One region of the Streptomyces sp. NPDC051310 genome, then DNA from elsewhere that is predicted to be linked to it. Evidence: riboswitches for the same ligand, from Rfam matches in the RefSeq annotation. Region 1 holds a riboswitch; each other region holds the start of a gene.
What was found. A riboswitch is a leader RNA that binds a small molecule or an ion and turns the genes downstream of it on or off. The one in region 1 is predicted to bind thiamine pyrophosphate.

Region 1 (3,266 bases):
GCGGTGCCCCACCAGGCGATCATGGCAGCACCGATGCCCGACGTGATGTGGTCGTACGCCGGCGCCACATCGGTGGTCAGCGGGCCGAGCGTGTAGAACGGCGCCTCCTCGCAGATCTCCTGCTGGAGGTCGATGTTCTCCTTGATCTTGTGCATCGGGACGTGGCCCGGGCCCTCGATCATCGTCTGCACGTTGTACCGCTTGGCGATCCGGTTGAGCTCGCCCAGCGTGCGCAGTTCGGCGAACTGCGCCTCGTCGTTGGCGTCGGCGATCGAGCCGGGCCGCAGACCGTCACCGAGCGAGTACGTCACGTCGTACGCGGCGAGGATCTCGCAGAGCTCCTCGAAGTTCTCGTACAGGAACGACTCCTTGTGGTGCGCCAGGCACCACGCAGCCATGATCGAACCGCCGCGGGAGACGATGCCGGTCTTGCGGCGCGCGGTCAACGGCACGTACCGCAGCAGGACTCCGGCGTGCACCGTCATGTAGTCGACGCCCTGCTCGGCCTGCTCGATGACCGTGTCCTTGTAGATCTCCCAGGTCAGTTCCTCGGCCTTGCCGTCGACCTTCTCCAGGGCCTGGTAGAGCGGCACGGTACCGATCGGCACGGGGGAGTTGCGCAGCACCCACTCGCGGGTGGTGTGGATGTTCCGGCCGGTGGAGAGGTCCATGACGGTGTCGGCACCCCAGCGGGTCGCCCAGGTCATCTTCTCCACCTCCTCCTCGATGGAGGACGTGACGGCGGAGTTGCCGATGTTGGCGTTGACCTTCACCAGGAACCGCTTGCCGATGATCATCGGCTCGATCTCCGGGTGGTTGACGTTGGCCGGCAGTACCGCGCGCCCGGCCGCGATCTCCTCGCGCACCACCTCCGGGGAGACGTTCTCGCGGAGCGCGACGTACTCCATCTCCGGCGTGATCTCGCCGCGGCGGGCGTACGCGAGCTGCGTGACCGCCTGCCCGTCACGGCCCCGGCGGGGCTGGCGGGGCCGGCCCGGGAAGACGGCGTCGAGGTTGCGCAGCCCGCCGCGCGGCGAGGTGTGCTTGATCCCGTCGTCCTCCGGGCGGACCGGCCGGCCGGAGTACTCCTCGGTGTCGCCGCGCCCGATGATCCAGTTCTCCCGCAACGGCGGCAGGCCGCGGCGTACGTCCGTCTCGACGCTCGGGTCGGTGTACGGCCCTGACGTGTCGTACAGCGTCACGTCCTTGCCGTTGGTGAGGTGCACCTTGCGGACCGGCACGCGAAGGTCGGGGCGCGAACCCTCGATGTACCCCTTGTGCCATCCGACGGACTTCCCGGCCTCGTCGTTCCGATTCGAGGCAGGCGTGCGTGCGTCCTGAACGGTCATCGTGACCTACTCCCTACGCCGGCATTACCCGGTAACAGGTTCGGCGGTCGACGCAGCCGTTTCCGTACTCTTCGTACGGATTTCAGCGCCCTCTCAGCCCGGTGCTCCGAGCTCCCGCGTGTGCAAAGGTGTCACCACGCTAGCGTCCTTCCGGCCACGCTGAACAGAGGGCCCCCTCGGTTCTTGCGATGATCGGTCGGTGACTTCCACGCACGAGACACCCGAGCCGGACCGGCATGCGCACGGTCATACGCACAGCCATGGCCCTGCCGCGCCCGTCTCCCAGCATCTGCGCAAGGTCATCGCGGCCGTACTGATCCCCTTCGCCACGGCGGTCGTCGTGGGTCTCGCCCTGCTGTGGCCAGGTGGCGCGCCTGCCCACGAGCGCACGGGTGTGGGCTTCGACCGGCAGACCGAGCAGGGCACGGTCGTCCGCGTCGAGCGGGTGGACTGCAAGGACGTGAACGCGGCGCAGGTCCCGCCCACCGGGGACACGACGACACCGGAGGGCCGGGAGGCGGTCAACGCCCAGCAGGGGAAGTGCGCGAAGGCGACGGTCGAGGTCACCACGGGCAAGGACCGGGGCCGCCGGTTCGTCGAGGTCGTGCAGCCGGACTCGCCCCGCCAACTCGACCAGGGGCAGGGCGTGGTGGTGGCGTACGCGCCCGACGCGCCCCGCGACCTCCAGTACTCGGTCACCGACGTCGACCGCAGGATGCCGGTGGCGATCCTCGCCGGGATCTTCGCCCTGGCGGTGGTGGCCGTCGGCCGGATGCGCGGCGTGATGGCGCTGATCGCCCTGGCGGCGAGCTTCGTCGTGCTGACCGTCTTCATCCTCCCGGCCATCCTCCAGGGCTCGAACCCGCTGGTCGTGGCGGTGGTGGGGGCGAGCGCCATCATGCTGATGGCGCTGTACCTGTGCCACGGCCTCACCGCCCGCACCTCGGTCGCCGTGCTGGGCACCCTCATCTCACTGCTGCTGATCGGGCTGCTGGGCTCGGCCTTCATCGGGTGGGCGTCCCTCACGGGCAACACCGACGACTACACCGGTCTGATCCACGGGCTCTACCCGAACATCGACATGTCGGGTCTGCTGCTGGCCGGCGTCATCATCGGTTCCCTCGGTGTCCTCGACGACGTGACCGTGACCCAGACGTCCGCGGTGTGGGAACTGCACCAGGCCGACCCGAAGATGGGCCCCCGCGCCCTGTACCGGGCCGGTATCCGCATCGGACGCGACCACATCGCCTCCGTGGTCAACACGCTGGTCCTGGCGTACGCGGGTGCGGCACTGCCCCTGCTGCTGCTCTTCTCGATCGCGGAGAGCAGTGTGGGGACGGTCGCCAACAGCGAGCTGGTGGCGCAGGAGATCGTACGGACCCTCGTCGGCTCCATCGGGCTGGTCGCCTCCGTGCCGGTCACGACGGCGCTGGCCGCCCTGGTGGTCTCCGCCGACCGGCCGGGCGCCGGCACCGGCCCGGGTCCCGCGGCCGCCGCGGCCCCGGCCGGACGCGGCGGACGGGGCGGACGGGGCCGTCGTCGCAAGCAGTGACCTCAGCCGGCGTTCTCCTCGGCGAGGATCCGTCCGAGTGCCTCCTCCAGGTGCTGCTCGAAATCACCGAGCGTGAGCTCCTGTCCCAGGGGCACCAGCTTGTCGGTCCGGTCGAGGAACGCCACCAGGGGCGGCACGCCCGCACGGAACAGCGCCCGGTCGCTGCCGACCTGCAGCCGGATGCTGACGTCCGACAGATCCTCGGGACCGGTCGGCGCGATGTGCACGTCGCCGTCACCGCTCGGTGCGTTGATCCCGTCCAGGAGCAACTCCCGCCCGAAAGTCCAGCTCACCGGTGCGTCACCGGGCAGGTGGAAGGTCATCCGGACCGCGAAGGGGTCCGTCGTGTCGTACCCGAGCTCGAC
Region 2 (3,266 bases), on a different contig from region 1:
CACGAACGGCACGGTCACCACGGCCCGCAGGACCTGCTTGCCGGGGAACTCCAGCCGGGCGAAGACGTACGCCGCGGGCAGCCCGATCAGCAGGGTGAGCGCGGTGGAGGCGAGCGCCTGCCAGGTGGTGAACCACAGCACGTCCAGGATGTCCGGCCGGCCGAGCACCTCGCCGAGCCGCCCGAACTGCCAGCCGCCGTCCTGGGTCCTCAGCCCGCGGCCGACGATCGCGGCCACGGGGTAGGCGAAGAAGACGGCGAAGAACGCCACGGGCAGGACCATGAGTCCCGCCCGCAGCGCGCCGCGCCGGAGCGGGGTCACTTCAGGACGAGCGAGGCCCACGACCGGATCCACTGGTCGCGCTTCTCGGCGATCTTCGCGGGTGCCACGGTGTGCGGCTTGTCGACGGTCACGCCGTGCCGGGTGAACAGCTCCGGCAGCTGGGCATCCTTGATCACCGGGTTCACGAACATCTGGAGCGGCATGTCCTCCTGGAACTTCTTGCCGATCAGGAAGTCGATGAGGGCCTTGCCGCCGTCGGGGTTCTCCGCACCGGTCAGCAGGCCGGCGAACTCGATCTGGCGGAAGCAGGTGCCGGTGGAGACCCCGGTGGGCGCCTCGGCCGGCTTCGGCTCGGCGTAGAGGACCTCGACGGGCGGGCTGGAGGCGTAGGAGACGACGAGCGGCCGGTCCGCCTTGGCCTCCTTGCCGCCGGCGGAGCCGGAGAACTCCTGGTTGTAGGCCAGTTCCCAGCTGTCGACCACCTTGACGCCGTTGGCCTTGAGCTTCTTCCAGTAGTCCTGCCAGCCGTCGTCGCCGTACCGGGCGGCCGTGCCCAGCAGGAAGCCGAGGCCCGGGGACGACCGCTCGGGGTTCTCGACGACGAGGAGGTCCTTGTACCGCGGCGCGGCGAGGTCGTCGAAGGTCTGCGGCGGCGCGAGCTTCTTGTCGGCGAAGTACTTCTTGTCGTAGTTGACGCAGACGTCCCCGCTGTCGACCGGCGTGACCCGGTGCTTGTCCCCGTCGAGCCGGAGAGCGTCCGGAACCCGGTCCAGGCCCTTGGCCTCGTACGGCTCGAAGAGCCCGTTGTCGAGGGCGCGGGAGAGCAGGGTGTTGTCGACGCCGAAGAAGACGTCGCCCTGGGGGGCGCCCTTGGTGAGGATCGCCTTGTTGACGGCCTCGCCGGCGTCCCCGCTCTTGAGGACCTTGACCGTGTAGCCGGTCTGCCGGGTGAACTCCTTCAGGACGGCCGGGGAGGCGTTGAAGGAGTCGTGGCTGACGAGGGTCACGGTCTTGGACGCCGTACCGCCGCCCTCGGACTTCTCGCCGGCGTCACCGCCGCAGGCGGTGAGCGTCGTGACGCCGATCGCGGCGGCGAGGACGCCGGCCGCGATCCTGGTGGTGGTGCTCACTGAGATTCCTCCTGGGTGTGACCAGGAAGAGACGCGGCCCTGCCCACCGGGTCCGTCCGGTGGGCAGGGCGCAACAGCTCGAGTAACGACCGAACTTCCTACCCAGAATGACCTGGGCGAGGTTCAGAGGGTCTGCAGCCGCCGTGCTTGCGTCGCCGGCGTGTGCCGCACTCTCAGCGCTGTGGCGCTCCCCTGTCGGAATATGCAGATGTGTTCGAGGCCAGACTACAAGGTCAGCGTTCCGCCGCCGCGAGCTGTCCACAGGCACCGTCGATCTCCTGGCCTCGGGTGTCCCGCACGGTGACGGGGACGCCGTGGGCGGCGATCGCCTCGACGAACGCCTTCTCGTCCTCGGGGCGGGAGGCGGTCCACTTCGACCCGGGGGTCGGGTTGAGCGGGATCAGGTTGACGTGGACCCGCTTGCCCTTGAGCAGCCGGCCCAGCAGGTCGCCGCGCCAGGCCTGGTCGTTGATGTCGCGGATGAGCGCGTACTCGATGGAGACGCGGCGGCCGGACTTCTCGGCGTACTCCCAGGCGGCGTCCAGCACCTCCCGGACCTTCCAGCGCGTGTTGACGGGGACGAGGGTGTCGCGCAGCTCGTCGTCGGGGGCGTGCAGCGAGACGGCGAGGCGGCACTTGAAGCCCTCGTCGGCGAACCGCAGCATGGCGGGGACCAGGCCCACGGTGGAGACGGTGATGCCGCGCTGCGACAGGCCGAGGCCGTCGGGCTCGGGGTCGGTGAGGCGGCGGATGGCGCCGACGACCCGGTTGTAGTTGGCGAGCGGCTCGCCCATGCCCATGAAGACGATGTTGGACAGGCGGGCCGGGCCCCCGGGGACCTCGCCGTCACGCAGGGCGCGCATGCCGTCGACGATCTGGTGCACGATCTCGGCCGTCGACAGGTTGCGGTCGAGGCCGGCCTGGCCGGTGGCGCAGAACGGGCAGTTCATGCCGCAGCCCGCCTGCGACGAGATGCACATGGTCACGCGGTCGGGGTAGCGCATGAGGACCGACTCGACGAGCGTGCCGTCGTGGAGCCGCCACAGGGTCTTGCGGGTGGTGTCGTCGTCGCACGAGATGTGCCGGACGACGGACATCAGGTCCGGCAGCAGCTCCGCGGCGAGCTTCTCCCGGGACGCGGCGGGGATGTCCGTCCACGCGGCCGGGTCGTGCGCGTACCGCGCGAAGTAGTGCTGGGAGAGCTGCTTGGCGCGGAACGGCTTCTCGCCGATCGCGGCGACGGCTTCCTTGCGCTCGGCGGGCGAGAGGTCGGCGAGGTGCCGCGGCGGCTTCTTCGCCCCGCGGGGCGCGACGAAGGTGAGTTCTCCCGGGGCGGGGGGTGCCATGACCTGGTACTCCTCAGTAAGACGAGGCCGCGGTACGTGAGCCGGGTGACCTCACCGGATGATCCCCGCGGTGCGCGGGGCCGAAAGGGCCCGCCGCCTCGACGCGACGGGCCCTTCCAGGGTAACCGGATGGCGCTGCGGCCTGTTCCCGGCGGCGCACCGGCCCCGGGCGGCCGGCGCCCGGGTCGGTCAGCCCGCCCCGACGAACAGCACCAGCAGCAGCCACACCACCGGCGCGGTCGGCAGCAGCGAGTCCAGGCGGTCCATGATGCCGCCGTGCCCGGGGAGCAGGGTGCCCATGTCCTTGATGCCCAGGTCCCGCTTGATCATCGACTCGCCCAGGTCGCCGAGCGTGGCGCTCACCGCGACCGCGAGGCCCAGCAGCAGGCCCTGCCACCAGGTGCCGCCGTCGATGGCGAACTCCATGCACAGCGCGCCCGCCGCCATCGCGAACGCCACCGCTCCGGCGAGCCCCTCGCGGGTCTTGCCGGGGCTGATGCGCGGCGCG
Region 3 (3,266 bases), on a different contig from region 1:
AGGCTGGGCGCCCCGCCCGTGCCCATGATCAGCCGGGAGTCGAAGGTGGTCCCGGCGATGGTCAGACGGTCGTCGGCCATGTCTCAGCCCCCCTGGACCGCGGTGAGGATCTCGACCCGGTCGCCCTCGCCGAGCAGCGTCCCGGCCCACCGGCCGCGCGGGACGACCGCCTCGTTGACCGCGGCGGCCACACCGGACGGTGCGGTGGTGAGCGTGGCGACCAGGGCGTCGAGCGTGGTCGGGGCGGCGAGCTCGCGGGACTCGCCGTTCACGGAGACGTTCATGACACTCCTACGGAGACGGGAGCGGATCCGGAAGCGGAAGCGGAAGCGGGATCGGCAGGGCCGGAAGCGGAGGCGAAACGGGCCGCGGCGAAGGGCAGCGCCTCGTCCGGAAGGGCGCCGGTCATGAGCACCTCGGCCATCACGTCGCCGGTGACGGGCGTCAGCAGCACCCCGTTGCGGTAGTGCCCCGTCGCCAGGTGCAGGCCGGGCAGGGCGGTCGGGCCGAACAGCGGTGCGTTGTCCGGGGAGCCCGGCCGGAGGCCCGCCCGGGTCTCGGTCAGCGGCAGCTCGGTGATGCCGGGCACCAGCTCGTGGGCGTCCCGCAGCAGCTCGTAGACCCCGCCCGCCGTGACCGTGGTGTCCCAGCCGAGCTCCTCGCTGGTGGCCCCGACGACCAGCTCGCCGTTCTCCCGCGGCACCAGGTACACGTGGCTGCCGCGCACCACCGCCCGGACCGTGCGCGACAGGAACGGCGCGTACGCGGACGGCACCGTCAGCCGCAGCACCTGCCCCTTGACCGGCCGCACGGGCGGCAGCACCTCGTCCGGCACGCCGCCCAGCCGCCCGCTCAGGCTGCCCGCGGCCAGCACCACCTGTCCGGCGGCGACCTCCGTCCCGTCGCCCAGGACGGCACCCGCCGCCCGGTCCCGTACCACCATCAGCCGTTCCGCCCAGGCCCGGTGGAGGACCACCCCGGCCCGCTCGCACGCGGCCACCAGCGCCGCCGCCAGCCGCCGCGGGTCGACCTGGTGGTCGCCGTCCACCCGGAGCCCGCCGCGCACACCGGGCGCCAGCATCGGTTCGAGGCGGCGGCACTCGCGTCCGCTCAGCCACTCCGACTCCAGGCCCGAACGGCTCTGCAGGGCGTGCAACTCCCGCAGGTGCGCGCGGTCGTCGGCGTCCAGGGCGACCGCGAGGGTGCCGCACGCCCGGTACCCGACGTCCGCCCCGCCGGCCGCCTCCTGCAGTTCGGCGACGAAGTCCGGGTAGCGGCGGGCCGACGCGAGGTTGAGGCCGAGGAGCGTCTCCTCGCCGTAGTGCAGTTCGGTGACCGCGGCGAGCATGCCCGCCGCCACCTGGGCGGCCCCGCCGCCCGGTTCGGGGTCGACGACGGCGGTGCGCAATCCGCGCTGCGCCGCCCGCCAGGCCGTGACCAGGCCGATGATCCCGCCCCCGATGACGAGGACATCCGGTCCTGTACGTGGATGCATGGGCGTCCAGCCCCTCCCTTCGCCGGCATGACCCGGATCAGGTTCGTACGGTCGGAGGCCGTCCAGCCTCCCTCTCAGCCCGGTGCGTCCGGGCTCCCGCGTGTGCTCTGCGGTGGCCAGACTAACCCCACTCCGCAACGCGCAGTAAGGGGCCTTCGCCGTGGCGCGCCCGCTCGGCGGCGCCGTCCTCGCGCCGGCCGCCGGCCCGGCCCCCGGCCAGGTGGGTACGCGGACCCGCAGCACCCGCCATGAGGAGCCCGCCGAGCACCCGCCATGAGGAGCCCGCCGAGCACCCGCAAAGGGGCGGCCGCGTACGAGCGGCCGCAGCGACGGGCGGACGGGCGTCCGGGGCACCGCGCCTCGGCGGCCGCGTTCGGCCGGAGGGGACGCGGGAAGGGGAGTCCCGGGAGGGCAGTGACTCCAGCGCGGTGGAGCAGCCGCCTTCCTGACGTCACGTCAGCTACGTAAGGTGAGCGGGTGAGCGAGCGGATGAGTGCGAAGCGGCCCCCGGCCGAGGACCCTGCAGGACAGCGGCCGGCGGACCGGCGACCGCCGGCCGGACAGCCCGCGGCCGGACCCGCAGGCGGGGCGACGGCGCCCCCACGGCCCCCGGCCGGGGGAACGGCCCCCGAGCCGCCGGTGGCGGACGGGCCGGCGCCCGCGCCGTCCTCCGCCGCAGTCCCGGGGGGCGGGCCGTCGCCGGGCGGGCGGCGCGTCGTCATCGCCGGGGCCGGGATGGCCGGCGTGCAGACCGCCGTGGCACTGCGCGAACAGGGCTTCACCGGCCCGGTGCTGCTGATCGGCGCCGAGCCCCACCAGCCGTACGACCGGCCGCCGCTGTCCAAGGCGGTCCTGCTCGGCAAGGCGGAGGGCTCCGCCTTCGAGGTCGACTTCGAAGCCCTCGGCATCACACTGCGCCTGGGGGTGGAGGTCACCGGCGTACGCCCCGGCGCGCACGAGGTCGACACCGAGGCCGGGCCGGTTCCGTACGACGTCCTGGTGGTGGCGACCGGGTCCGTGCCCGTCACGCTGCCCGGCACCGAAGGCATCCGGGGCGTCCACCTGCTGCGCACGCTCGACGACGCCGAGCGGCTGCGCCCCGTCCTGGCCGACCAGCACGACATCGTGGTCGTGGGCGCCGGCTGGATCGGGGCCGAGTTCACCACGGCCGCCCGCGAGGCCGGTTGCGCGGTCACGGTGGTCGAGGCGGCCGGCCGGCCGCTCGCGGGCGCACTGCCCGCCGAGGTCGCGGCCCCCATGGCCGAGTGGTACGAGGAGAGCGGCGCCGCCCTCCTCACGCACGCGCGCGTGGCGCACGTCGAACCCGGCGAGGTGGCTCTGGACGACGGCCGGCTGCTGCCCGCGGGGGCCGTGGTCGTCGGCATCGGCGCGCGGCCCGCCACCGACTGGCTCAAGGGCTCCGGCATCGAGCTCGGCGAGGACGGTGCGATCGTGGCCGACGACCATCTGCGCACCTCCGTCCCCGACGTGTACGCCGTCGGCGACTGCGCCTCCTTCCCCTCCGCCCGCTACGGCGAACGGCTGCTCGTCCACCACTGGGACAACGCGCTCCAGGGCCCGCGCACGGTCGCGGCCTGCATCGTGGGCGAGGCGCCCCGGGCGTACGACCCGGTGCCCTACTTCTGGTCCGAGCAGTTCGGCCGCTTCGTGCAGTACGCCGGCCATCACGCGGGCGCCGACACCCTGGTGTGGCGGGGCGACCCGGCCGGCGCCTCCTGGTCCGTGGCGTGGCTGTGCGACGGCGCGCTGC

Region 2: it holds a riboswitch for thiamine pyrophosphate, as region 1 does, so the genes downstream of both, ACIA79_RS07510 (thiamine ABC transporter substrate binding subunit) here and thiC (phosphomethylpyrimidine synthase ThiC) in region 1, are expected to answer to the same signal.
Region 3: it holds a riboswitch for thiamine pyrophosphate, as region 1 does, so the genes downstream of both, thiO (glycine oxidase ThiO) here and thiC (phosphomethylpyrimidine synthase ThiC) in region 1, are expected to answer to the same signal.

The regions. Positions count from the first base shown of each region.
Region 1 is NZ_JBITEO010000015.1:161,536-164,801, forward strand. Features, by position in the region: gene thiC (phosphomethylpyrimidine synthase ThiC) at 1-1,349, opposite strand, end outside; TPP riboswitch at 1,343-1,477, opposite strand; gene ACIA79_RS22500 (YibE/F family protein) at 1,549-2,901, shown strand; gene ACIA79_RS22505 (SsgA family sporulation/cell division regulator) at 2,904-3,266, opposite strand, start outside.
Region 2 is NZ_JBITEO010000004.1:106,371-109,636, forward strand. Features, by position in the region: gene ACIA79_RS07505 (ABC transporter permease) at 1-282, opposite strand, end outside; gene ACIA79_RS07510 (thiamine ABC transporter substrate binding subunit) at 318-1,412, opposite strand; TPP riboswitch at 1,490-1,616, opposite strand; gene rlmN (23S rRNA (adenine(2503)-C(2))-methyltransferase RlmN) at 1,646-2,758, opposite strand; gene ACIA79_RS07520 (phosphatidate cytidylyltransferase) at 2,948-3,266, opposite strand, start outside.
Region 3 is NZ_JBITEO010000007.1:239,414-242,679, reverse strand. Features, by position in the region: gene ACIA79_RS13295 (thiazole synthase) at 1-80, opposite strand, end outside; gene thiS (sulfur carrier protein ThiS) at 84-284, opposite strand; gene thiO (glycine oxidase ThiO) at 281-1,495, opposite strand; TPP riboswitch at 1,493-1,605, opposite strand; gene ACIA79_RS13280 (NAD(P)/FAD-dependent oxidoreductase) at 2,231-3,266, shown strand, end outside.